DNA from 2 places in the Pseudomonas sp. FA-1 genome. Region 1 is predicted to be linked to the other one. Evidence: predicted binding sites of a transcription regulator. Region 1 holds the regulator's gene; the other holds the start of a gene.
What was found. The regulator sigma-54, encoded in region 1, starts transcription at its own class of promoters, with help from an activator protein. The targets are predictions, from matches to a motif close to ANTGGCATNNANNTTGCTNT.
Positions count from the first base shown of each region.

Region 2: a site for sigma-54 is predicted at 1,683-1,702, ahead of glnK (P-II family nitrogen regulator). Genes of this name have one in related genera too.

Region 1 covers NZ_JBWXTH010000002.1:345,848-351,511, reverse strand. The annotation lists gene rapZ (RNase adapter RapZ) at 1-707, opposite strand, end outside; gene ptsN (PTS IIA-like nitrogen regulatory protein PtsN) at 709-1,173, opposite strand; gene hpf (ribosome hibernation-promoting factor, HPF/YfiA family) at 1,186-1,494, opposite strand; gene AC1MHZ_RS05620 (RNA polymerase factor sigma-54) at 1,572-3,065, opposite strand; gene lptB (LPS export ABC transporter ATP-binding protein) at 3,222-3,947, opposite strand; gene lptA (lipopolysaccharide transport periplasmic protein LptA) at 3,948-4,472, opposite strand; gene lptC (LPS export ABC transporter periplasmic protein LptC) at 4,459-5,031, opposite strand; gene AC1MHZ_RS05600 (KdsC family phosphatase) at 5,040-5,564, opposite strand; gene AC1MHZ_RS05595 (KpsF/GutQ family sugar-phosphate isomerase) at 5,579-5,664, opposite strand, start outside.
Region 2 covers NZ_JBWXTH010000001.1:570,875-576,538, reverse strand. The annotation lists gene AC1MHZ_RS02655 (YifB family Mg chelatase-like AAA ATPase) at 1-1,054, opposite strand, end outside; gene AC1MHZ_RS02650 (accessory factor UbiK family protein) at 1,231-1,494, opposite strand; gene glnK (P-II family nitrogen regulator) at 1,861-2,199, shown strand; gene AC1MHZ_RS02640 (ammonium transporter) at 2,243-3,574, shown strand; gene sutA (transcriptional regulator SutA) at 4,030-4,356, shown strand; gene AC1MHZ_RS02630 (HAD family hydrolase) at 4,602-5,297, opposite strand; gene xerC (tyrosine recombinase XerC) at 5,294-5,664, opposite strand, start outside.

The DNA of each region.
Region 1 (5,664 bases):
GGCAGCCATTTGAGCAGGTAGCTGGAGATATCCTGGAACATCTCCTCGACATCCGGTTGGGTGGCCAGGTAGTCGATCACCGGCTGGTCCAGCCCGGAATGCTCGCGCAACTCCGGCTTCCAGTACGGGTTGGGCAGGCAGCGTACGTCGAACACCAGATCGGCGTCCACGGGCATGCCGCGCTTGAAACCGAAGGACTCGACCAGGAACGCGGTGCCGGGCTCGGGCTGGTTGAGCAGGCGCAGCTTGATCGAGTCCCTCAGCTGATAGAGGTTCAGGTTGGTGGTGTCGATCTTCAGGTCGGCCAGGTCGGAGATCGGGCCGAGCAGCTCGCTTTCGACCCGGATCGCCTCTGCCAGGGAGCGATTGGCGTTGGTCAGCGGGTGGCGCCGGCGGGTCTCGGAGAAGCGCTTGAGCAGCGTCTCCTCGTCGGCGTCCAGGTACAGCACATCACATTGGATATGCCGGCTTCGGGCCTCTTCGAGCAGGTCGGGAAAGCGGGTCAGGTGGCTGGGCAGGTTGCGCGCGTCGATGGAGACGGCCACCTTCGGTTGCAACAGCTCGGTATTGATCAGTGCGTTTTCGGCCAGTTGCGGCAACAACCCGGCGGGCAGGTTGTCGATGCAGTAATAGCCGTTGTCTTCCAGGACATCGAGGGCGGTACTTTTGCCGGAGCCGGACCGGCCGCTGACGATGATCAGGCGCATGTTAGTGCTCGTTCTGTGCGTCCAGGACTACCTGGTACAGGGCCTCGCTGCTGTCGGCGGCACGCAGGCGATCGCGGACCTCCTTGCGATCGAGCATGCTGGCGATCTGGCGCAGCAGTTCAAGGTGGGCATCGGTGGCAGCCTCGGGCACCAACAGGACGAACAGCAGGTCCACGGGCGCGCCATCGATGGCGTCGTAGTCGATGGGAGCATCCAGGTGCAGCAGGGCGCTGACGGGCGCCGTGCAGCCTTCGAGCCGGCAGTGAGGGATGGCGATGCCATTGCCGAAGCCGGTGGAGCCCAGTTTCTCGCGGGCAACCAGCTTTTCGAAGACGTCTTGCATCTCCAGTTCGGGAATTTGCTCGGCGATCAGGTTGGCGACCTTTTCCAGGGCGCGCTTCTTACTGCCGCCCGGCACGTTCACGAGGGAACGGCCGGGGGTCAGGATGGTTTCAAGTCGGATCATGGATGAGAGGGATCAGCGGGCGGCTGCACCTTGCAGCAGGCTTTGCTGTTTTTCCTTGTGTTTTTTCAGTTGGCGGTCGAGCTTGTCAGCCAGGGCATCGATCGCTGCATACATGTCTTGGTGTTCGGCGTTGGCAACCACTTCTCCGCCGGGAATCTGGAGCGTGGCCTCGACCTTCTGCTGCAGTTTCTCGACTTTCATGATCACCGTTACGTTGGTGATCTTGTCGAAATGTCCTTCCACCCGGGCGAGCTTCTCGAGTACGTACTCACGCAGTGGTTGGGTGACTTCTACATGCTGTCCACTGATGTTGACTTGCATACAGCTTCTCCTTTGTTGCCCGTGCATAAAGGGCAGGTATTGCACCTGCCACTGAAACGCTATGGCACAGCCAGGGGCTACATCAGTCGCTTGCGCTCGCTCGACGGTGCGATGCCGAGGGACTCGCGGTACTTGGCGACGGTGCGACGGGCTACCTGGATGCCTTGTGCCTCCAGTAAACCAGCGATCTTGCTGTCACTCAATGGCTTTTTCTGATTTTCCGCCGCAACCAGTTTCTTGATGATCGCGCGGATCGCCGTAGACGAGCATTCACCGCCTTCGGCGGTACTCACATGGCTCGAGAAAAAGTATTTCAATTCATAGATACCACGCGGGGTATGCATGTATTTCTGCGTGGTGACCCGGGAAATGGTCGATTCGTGCATGCCCACCGCCTCGGCGATGTCGTGCAGTACCAATGGCTTCATCGCTTCGTCGCCCTGGTCGAGGAAGCCGCGTTGGTGCTCGACGATCTGGGTGGCGACCTTCATCAGCGTCTCGTTGCGGCTCTGCAGACTCTTGATGAACCAGCGTGCCTCCTGCAACTGGTTGCGCATGAAGGTATTGTCGGCGCTGGTGTCGGCGCGGCGGACGAAACCTGCGTACTGCGGGTTGACTCGCAGGCGCGGGATCGCTTCCTGGTTGAGCTCCACCAGCCAGCGGTCGTTGTCCTTGCGCACGATGACGTCGGGTACCACGTATTCCGGCTCGCTGGACTCGATCTGCGAGCCCGGGCGTGGGTTGAGGCTCTGTACCAGCTCGATGACCTGGCGCAGTTCATCTTCCTTGAGCTTCATGCGGCGCATCAGCTGGCTGTAGTCGCGGCTGCCGAGCAGGTCGATGAAGTCGGTGACCAGGCGCTGGGCTTCGGCCATCCATGGGGTGTCGGCCGGCAGCTGGCGCAGTTGCAGCAGCAGGCATTCGCCGAGGTTGCGTGCGCCGATGCCGGCAGGCTCGAACTGCTGGATGCGGTGCAGTACGGCTTCCACTTCATCCAGCTCGATATCCAGCTCCGGGTCGAAGCCTGCGCAGATTTCCTCGAGGCTGTCCTCCAGGTAGCCCTGGCCGTTGATGCTGTCGATCAGGGTCACGGCGATGAGCCGGTCGGTGTCGGACATCGGTGCCAGGTTCAACTGCCACAGCAGGTGGCTTTGCAGGCTCTCGCCGGTGGAGGTGCGGGTGGTGAAGTCCCACTCGTCGTCATCGCTGGCCGGCAGGCTGCTGGCGCTGGTCTGGTAGATGTCCTCCCAGGCCGTGTCGACGGGCAGTTCGTTGGGGATGCGTTCGTTCCATTCGCCTTCTTCCAGGGTTTCGGCGTTGGCCGTGCTTTCCTGGAAGCTGTTGTCCTGGGCTTCGGCGACCGGCTTGCTCTCGGCGTTGTCGGCCATGGGGTCGCTGTTGTCGAAGTCGTCGCCGTCTTCCTGACGTTCGAGCATCGGATTGGATTCCAGCGCTTCCTGAATTTCCTGTTGAAGGTCCAGGGTGGAGAGCTGGAGCAGACGGATGGCCTGTTGCAACTGCGGTGTCATCGTCAGTTGCTGGCCCATTTTTAGGACGAGCGATGGTTTCATGGCTGGGGCTTAATACCTTGTTCGCCGGCGCGCATGCGCCATCCACTACACGAAGGGCGCCGGGGCGCCAATTTTAAGCAAGTTATATGCCTGAAATTGTAGCGTTTGCCTAGAGCACTGCAACCTTTGCGGCAGTGCTCCAGGCAGACTCCGGGCTCAGAGTCGGAACTCGTGGCCCAGGTAGACCTCCTTGACCAAGTCATTGGCCAGGATGGTCTCGGCATCGCCTTCGGCGATCAGTTGTCCATCGTTGACGATGTAGGCGGTCTCGCAGATATCGAGCGTCTCGCGGACGTTGTGGTCGGTGATCAGCACACCGATGCCCTTGGCCTTGAGATGATGGATGATTTGCTTGATATCGCCCACGGAAATCGGGTCGACGCCGGCGAAGGGTTCGTCCAGCAGGATGAACTTCGGCGCGGTGGCCAATGCTCGTGCGATCTCGACGCGGCGGCGTTCGCCACCGGAGAGGCTCATGCCGAGATTGTCACGGATGTGGCTGATGTGGAACTCCTGCAGCAGGCTTTCCAGCTCCTTGCGGCGGCCGTCGCGGTCGAGGTCCTTGCGGGTCTCGAGGATGGCCATGATGTTGTCGGCCACCGACAGTTTGCGGAAGATCGACGCTTCCTGGGGCAGGTAGCCGATGCCGGCGCGGGCGCGGCCGTGCATGGGCTGGTGGCTGACGTCCAGGTTGTCGATCAGCACGCGGCCCTGGTCGGCGCGGACCAGGCCGACGATCATGTAGAAGCAGGTGGTCTTGCCGGCGCCGTTGGGGCCGAGCAGGCCAACGATCTGGCCGCTGTCGATCGACAGGCTGACGTCGCGGACGACCTGGCGGCCCTTGTAGCTCTTGGCCAGGTGCTGGGCTTTGAGGGTTGCCATTTACTCGGCCTTCTTCTTCGGCTGAATCACCATGTCGATGCGCTGACGGGGTGAAGTCACATTGCCACCACGACCGGCGGTAGCCACCTGGGTCTTGGTGTTGTAGACGATCTTCTCGCCTTCGGTGGTGTTGCCTTCGTTCTCGACCTTGGCGCGGTCGGTGAGGATCACCAGGTCCTTCTGCGCCTGGTACTGGATGGTCACGGCCCAGCCTTTCATCTTGTCGGGCTTGGCGGCGCTCTGCTGCTGCTCGAAGTACGCCAGGTTGCCCACCGAGGTGACCACGTCGATATCGCCGGAGGCGGCGCGCGTGATGGTCACGGTGTTGCCTTTGATCATCATCGAGCCCTGGGTGATGATCACGTCGCCGGTATAGGTGGCTACGCCTTGCTTGTCGTCCAGGTGAGCGTTGTCGGCCTGGATGCGGATAGGCTGGTCACGATCGTTGGGCAGGGCCAAGGCGCTCGCGCTTCCCAGTGCCGCGCTCAGGCTGAGCAAAAAGGGGAGGGTTTTAACGAGCCTCATACTGTCCTCTTACGTTGGACAGCAGGTCCATCCTGCCGTCTTTCAAATACGCTTTCATTCCTTTGCCCGTAGTGGTCCCACCGGCGCCGTCGATTCTAACGGCTTGCTCGGTCTGCGCATATTGCTTCTGCGGGAACACGGTCATGCGGGACGTGGTGACGATCATTTCGCGCTGCTTTTCATCGGTACGGGCCACGCGGACCTTCTCGATGAGCTCGACCTCGGTGCCGTCCGGGTTGACCTCGGCGCGCTCGCTCTGCACGTGCCACGGGTACTGGGTACCGCGGTACAGGTGCAGGTCGGGCTTGGTCAGCAGGGAGACTTCGCTGGCCTTGAGGTGCTCGACCTTGTCGGCAGTCATCTCGTACTGCATCTTGCCGTCTGGCATGAACTGCACGCTGTGGGCGTTGATCGCGTAGTAGTCGATGGCGCTTTCGTCGACCTGGGCCACGGGCTTGTCGAGGAAGCTCTCGGGGCTGATGTTCCAGTAGCCGACCGCCACCAGCAGTGCGGCGATCGCACCGAGCAGCACGATATTTCGGGCTTTCTTGCTGAACATGTGCGGCCTTAGAGGTAGTTGGTGTTGGCAGCGTCCAGGTTGCCCTGGGCCTGCATGATCAATTCACAGAATTCGCGGGCTGCGCCTTCGCCGCCACGCGCCTGGGTCACGCCATGGGCGTGCTGACGAACGAACGGTGCGGCGCTGGCCACTGCCATGCCCAGGCCCACGCGGCGGATCACCGGCAGGTCGGGCAGGTCGTCGCCCAGGTAGGCGACCTGTTCATAGCTTAGGCCCAGTTCGGCCAGCAGGCCGTCGAGCACCACGAGTTTGTCCTCGCGGCCCTGGAACAGGTGCGGGATACCGAGGTTGCGCGCCCGGCGTTCGACCACCGGGGTCTTGCGCCCGCTGATGATAGCGGTGGTCACGCCCGAGGCCATGAGCATCTTGATGCCGTGGCCGTCGAGGGTGTTGAAGGTCTTGAACTCGCTGCCGTCCTCGAGGAAGTACAGGCGCCCGTCGGTGAGCACGCCGTCGACGTCGAAGACCGCCAGCTTGATGGCCTTGCCGCGTTGCAGCAGATCCGGATTCATCGTGTTGTCCTCCATCACATCACGCCTGCGCGCAGCAGGTCGTGCATGTTCAGGGCGCCGGTCGGGCGGTCGTTCTGGTCGACCACCACCAGTGCGTTGA
Region 2 (5,664 bases), on a different contig from region 1:
GGTAGCCGCACGGGCAGGGATTCATCGCAGCCACCAACTGGAAGCGCGCCGGGAAGCGGACCCGGTCCTTGGCCCGCGCCACCACGATCTCGCCGGACTCCAAGGGTTCGCGAAGTACTTCGAGTACACGCCGCTCAAACTCTGGCAGTTCATCCAGAAACAGCACGCCATGGTGCGCCAGGGTGATCTCTCCTGGTTGCGGCCGGCTACCCCCGCCCACCAGGGCCGGTCCTGACGCTGAGTGATGAGGGTGTCGGAAAGGCCTCTGTGGCCAGCAGTCCAGCGGCTTATGGCCGCTGACCGACTGGATCGCCGCCACTTCCAGGGCTTCGCGTTCATCCAGTGGGGGAAGCAACCCGGGCAGGCGGCTGGCGAGCAATGTCTTGCCGGTACCTGGCGGGCCTGTAAAAAGCAGGTTATGGGCTCCCGCCGCCGCCACCAACAGCGCACGCTTGGCTGCGGCCTGGCCTTGTACTTCGCTGAGATCGGGATAGGGCCGGCTGCGCAGCAGCAAACCGTTGGCCGCGTAAGGTGGCAGGGGCACCTGGCCGTTGAGGTGGGCGACCAGCTCCAGTAGATGGCCCACCGCATAGACCACCAGGCCGCTCGCCAGGCTCGCCTCTTCCGCATTCTCCTTCGGCACGACCAACGCTCGCCCGGCCTCCCGGGCCGCCAGCGCCGCCGGCAAGACGCCCTGTACCGGGCGCAACCCACCCGACAAGGCCAGCTCACCGATGCACTCGATCTCGCTCAAAGCCGCCACTGGTACCTGGCCATTGGCCGCGAGGATGCCCAGGGCGATGGCCAGGTCGTAACGGCCGCCGTCCTTGGGCAGGTCGGCGGGCGCGAGGTTCTGGGTGATGCGTCGGTTGGGGTAGTCCAACCCGGAATTGACGATGGCGCTGCGCACCCGGTCCTTGCTTTCCTTGACCGTGGCTTCGGGCAGCCCGACCAGGGTCAGGGTTGGGAGGCCGTTGGCCAGGTGGGTTTCGACGCTGACAGCGGGCGCCAGTACTCCGACCTGGGCGCGGCTGTGGACGAGGGCGAGGGACATGGACACTCCGTGGTCGCTTGTGGGGAACCGCTTCCTGCGGTTTGGCAAGCATAGAGCGCCTGGGGAAAGGCTATCGGGAAAGAGTGCGTCGGGGTTTTGCAGCGAACCGGGTCAAGGCCAGGGGCCGCTGTACGGCCCTTCGCGGGTGAGCCCGCACCCATAGGGAGCGGCGGTCGTTATTCCTGGGCAGGCGGCGCGACCCGAGCCTCCAGCTCGGCCAGTTGCTTCTCCAGCGCCTCTAGGCGGGCGCGGGTGCGCGCCAGGACGACCATCTGGCTGTCGAATTCGTCCCGGCTGACCAGGTCCAGCTTGCTGAAGGCACCTTGCATCAGGACCTTGAACTGGCTTTCCAGTTCGGCGCGGGGTTGGGCGGTGTCGCCGCTGAACAGGCGGGAGGCCTGGTCGCTCAGGGCGTCGAGGAAGGCTTTTGGCGCGAGCATGTTGGGCTGTCCGCTGAATCAATGAGAAGGCGGGCAGTGTAACACGCGCCCCGGCGGGGCTCGCGCTGCACAGGTTTTGCGCAATACGCCAGGCCAGCATGCACCATAATTGTGCGCGTTTTGCCTGATAGCGATTGGCCCAGCACTCGGATTTACAGTAACTCTTTGTTTTTTATGGCTTTGTTCGAGCTGGCAAGGTTTCTGCTAAGACCTCTGCGAGCCATGCACTGATGCAGTTCCTTGAACCAGGCAGCGCGCATGCGATGCCAGATGCCGCCGACGGCGCGTTACAAAGCCAGGCGCTGCGCTTAGACTTGAGACGGGTTTGTTTTCCTGGGGCAAGTCCACCAAATCGGGAGAAGTTTCATGAAGCTAGTCACTGCCATCATCAAGCCGTTCAAGCTGGACGACGTGCGCGAGTCGCTGTCGGAAATCGGCGTGCAGGGCATCACCGTGACCGAAGTCAAAGGCTTCGGTCGGCAGAAAGGCCATACCGAGCTGTACCGCGGTGCCGAGTACGTGGTCGATTTCCTGCCCAAGGTGAAGATCGACGTCGCCATCGACGACAAGGATCTTGACCGGGTCATCGAAGCCATCACCAAGGCGGCCAACACCGGCAAGATCGGTGACGGCAAGATCTTCGTGGTCAATCTGGAGCAGGCCATTCGCATCCGTACCGGCGAAACCGATACCGACGCGATCTAAGCACCACAGCCTCACCAAACCCAACGCCCCAGGAGAAAACAACATGACTCTGCGCAAGATCGCAGGGCTAGGAGCCCTATTGTCCCTCGTAATGCCCGGCCTGGCCCTGGCAGAGGACGCTGCCCCGGCGCTGAACTCCGGTGACACCGCCTGGATGCTCACCGCCACGGCGCTGGTGCTGTTCATGACCATTCCGGGCCTGGCGCTGTTCTACGGCGGCATGGTGCGCTCGAAGAACGTGCTGTCGGTGATGATGCAATGCTTCGCCATCACCGGCCTGATGAGCATTCTCTGGGTCATCTATGGCTACAGCCTGGCATTCGATACCTCCGGTATGGAAAAAGGCGTGGTCAACCTCAATTCCTTCGTCGGCGGCTTTTCCAAGGCGTTCCTCAGCGGTGTCACGCCTCAGAGCCTGACCTCGGCTGCCGCGCTGTTCCCCGAAGCGGTGTTCATCACCTTCCAGATGACCTTCGCCATCATCACCCCGGCGCTGATCGTCGGTGCTTTCGCCGAGCGCATGAAGTTCTCTGCGATGCTGGTGTTCATGGGCGTGTGGTTCACCTTGGTCTACGCACCGATCGCCCATATGGTCTGGAGCGGTGACGGTGCACTGATGTGGGACTGGGGCGTACTGGACTTCGCCGGTGGCACCGTGGTGCACATCAACGCTGGTATCGCAGGCCTGGTCTGCTGCCTGGTGCTGGGCAAGCGCAAGGGCTACCCGACCACGCCGATGGCCCCGCACAACCTGGGCTATACCCTGATGGGCGCCGCGATGCTGTGGATCGGCTGGTTCGGTTTCAACGCAGGTTCCGCCGCCGCCGCCAACGGCACCGCCGGCATGGCCATGCTGGTCACCCAGATCGCCACCGCCGCCGCGGCACTGGGCTGGATGTTCGCCGAATGGATCGGCCACGGCAAACCGAGTGCCCTGGGCATCGCCTCGGGTGTGGTCGCCGGCCTTGTGGCCATCACGCCGGCTGCCGGTACCGTTGGCCCGATGGGCGCGCTGGTGATCGGCCTGGCTTCGGGCGTGATCTGCTATTTCTGCGCCACCAGCCTCAAGCGCAAGCTCGGCTACGACGACTCTCTGGATGCCTTCGGCGTGCATGGGGTCGGCGGTATCGTCGGTGCCATCCTCACCGGCGTATTCGCAGCGCCTGCCCTGGGCGGCTTTGGTGCGGTCGAAGACATCGGCGCGCAGGTCTGGGTGCAGACCAAGGGCGTGCTGTTCACCGTGGTCTACACCGCCATTGCCACCTACGTGATCCTCAAGGTGCTCGATGGCTTGATGGGGCTGCGAGTCAATGACGAAGAAGAGTCGGTCGGCCTCGACCTGGCTCAGCACAACGAACGCGGCTACAACCTGTAACCGCAACGCGGTAGAAAATCGCCCGGTTCGCCGGGCTTTTTTTTGCCTGGAATTCGCTGTTTAGCGTAGGGCAAACGGTTTACCCGGCACGTTCGTGACATTCGTAAAAAACTTACAGGTTGCCAGGCGTTCAGGGAGCTTTGCTTTTTTCACGAGCGCGCTAGAATGCGCGCCGAAGGGTGTTCGATGAGCTGTCCACACTCTTCTCAACCCTTTGCTAGGCTTGCAATAGCGCATGGCCAGCAGGTAATTGCCGGCGCTTTTTTCCGGCCGATGGCTCGATGATTTTTCAGGCACTGCCAGGAGCAGGGCCTGCAGGGCGGCAGTCTCCCATCAGGAGATGGATGCCCGGGCAGTGGCCAACCCACGGCCAGTTGAATTTTCACTGGTGGACGCCGGTCTACGGCTCCATTGGTCTATAACTAACCTGCTTTTCGCAAGTCATGAGGTAGAACATGAGCGACGACGATCTGGAAAATGACGACCTCGAAGTAGGCGACGAAGACGAGGCCGATGAGGGCCTTGAAGCTGCAGCCGACGACGGCGTGGAAGATGCCGGCGAAGACGACAGCCCCGCACCTGCCGCCAAGGGCAAATCCAAGGCAGCGGTCTCGGTAGACGAGATGCCGAGCATGGAGGCCAAGCAGAAGGAGCGCGATGCGCTGGCCAAGGCCATGGAAGAATTCCTTGCACGTGGTGGCAAGGTTCAAGAGGTCGAAGCCAACGTGGTCGCCGATCCGCCCAAGAAGCCGGACAACAAGTACGGCAGCCGCCCTATCTGAGTGGCTGGATGCAAGAAAGCCCGCCGTCGCTGCGGGCTTTTTTGTGGCTGGCGATCCGGTGGGGCCGGCAATGATTCTGTGGAGATTACCTAGCCCTTCGGGCTGAGCTGTCGCGCAGCGTACACGTGGTTAGTGCTGCCCCTGTGGGAGCGGCCTTGTGCCGCGGTCAAGGCGAAGCCCTTGCCAGGCGACGGTGATATCGGGTCGGGCCTAATCGGGGGACAAGCCCGCTCCCACAGATCCGTTCACCGCCAGCGGGTCAGGATGTCCGGCAACTGGGAAAGCCGTTGGATCTCGGCATCCGGCGCCTGCTCGCCCGCCCAGGCCTTGCCCTGGGGGTTGAACCACACCGCCCGTAGCCCTGCGCGCTGGGCGCCGGCGATGTCATCACCGGGGTGGTCGCCGATGTGCACAGCCGCACTGGCCTCCACCTCGCCACGGCGCAGGGCTTCAAGAAACGGTGCCGGGTCCGGCTTGCCGATGCCCAGGTCCTCGGCGCACAAGGCGAACCGGAAATAGTCCGCCAGCCCCAGGCGACGCACATCGGCGTTGCCATTGGTGACCACGCCGAGGATGTACTGGTGACGCAGAATCTCCAGCACCGGTTGCACCTCGGGGAATACCTCGACCTGGTGACGGGCATGGAGGAACACCTCGAACCCTTCGTTGGCCAGTTCCTGGGCCTGTTTTGCGCTGTAGCCGACTTCTTCCAGGGCATGGAACAGCACTCGGCGGCGCAGGGCGCTGATCCGGTGCTTGAGGCCAGGCTCGGCCTGTACCAGGCGCTCACGGATGGCGAACAGGTGTTCGACCGGGATCGGCCCCAAGCTCGGGGCGTTGGCCTCGAGCCAGTCGCGCAGGACGATCTCGGCGCTGGCGATCACCGGTGCGGTGTCCCACAGGGTGTCGTCCAGGTCGAAGGTGATCAGCTTGATGCTCATGAGTCTGTGCCTTTGCTGCGTTTGGCCCGAGGATGGGCGCTGTCGTACACCGCGGCCAGGTGCTGGAAGTCCAGGTGGGTGTAGATCTGCGTGGTGCTGATGTCGGCGTGGCCGAGCATCTCCTGCACGGCGCGCAGGTCCTGGGACGATTCCAGCAGGTGGCTGGCGAAGGAATGGCGAAGCATGTGCGGGTGCAGGTGCTGGCCGAGTTCGCGCTCGCCGGCAGTCTTGACCCGTATTTGAATGGCGCGTGGGCCGAGGCGGTTGCCCTGGCGGGTGACGAACACGGCATTGTCCCGCGGGGCGCTGATGCCGCGCAGCTTGAACCACTCCTGCAGGGCCTCGCGGGCCTTGCGGCCGACCGGCA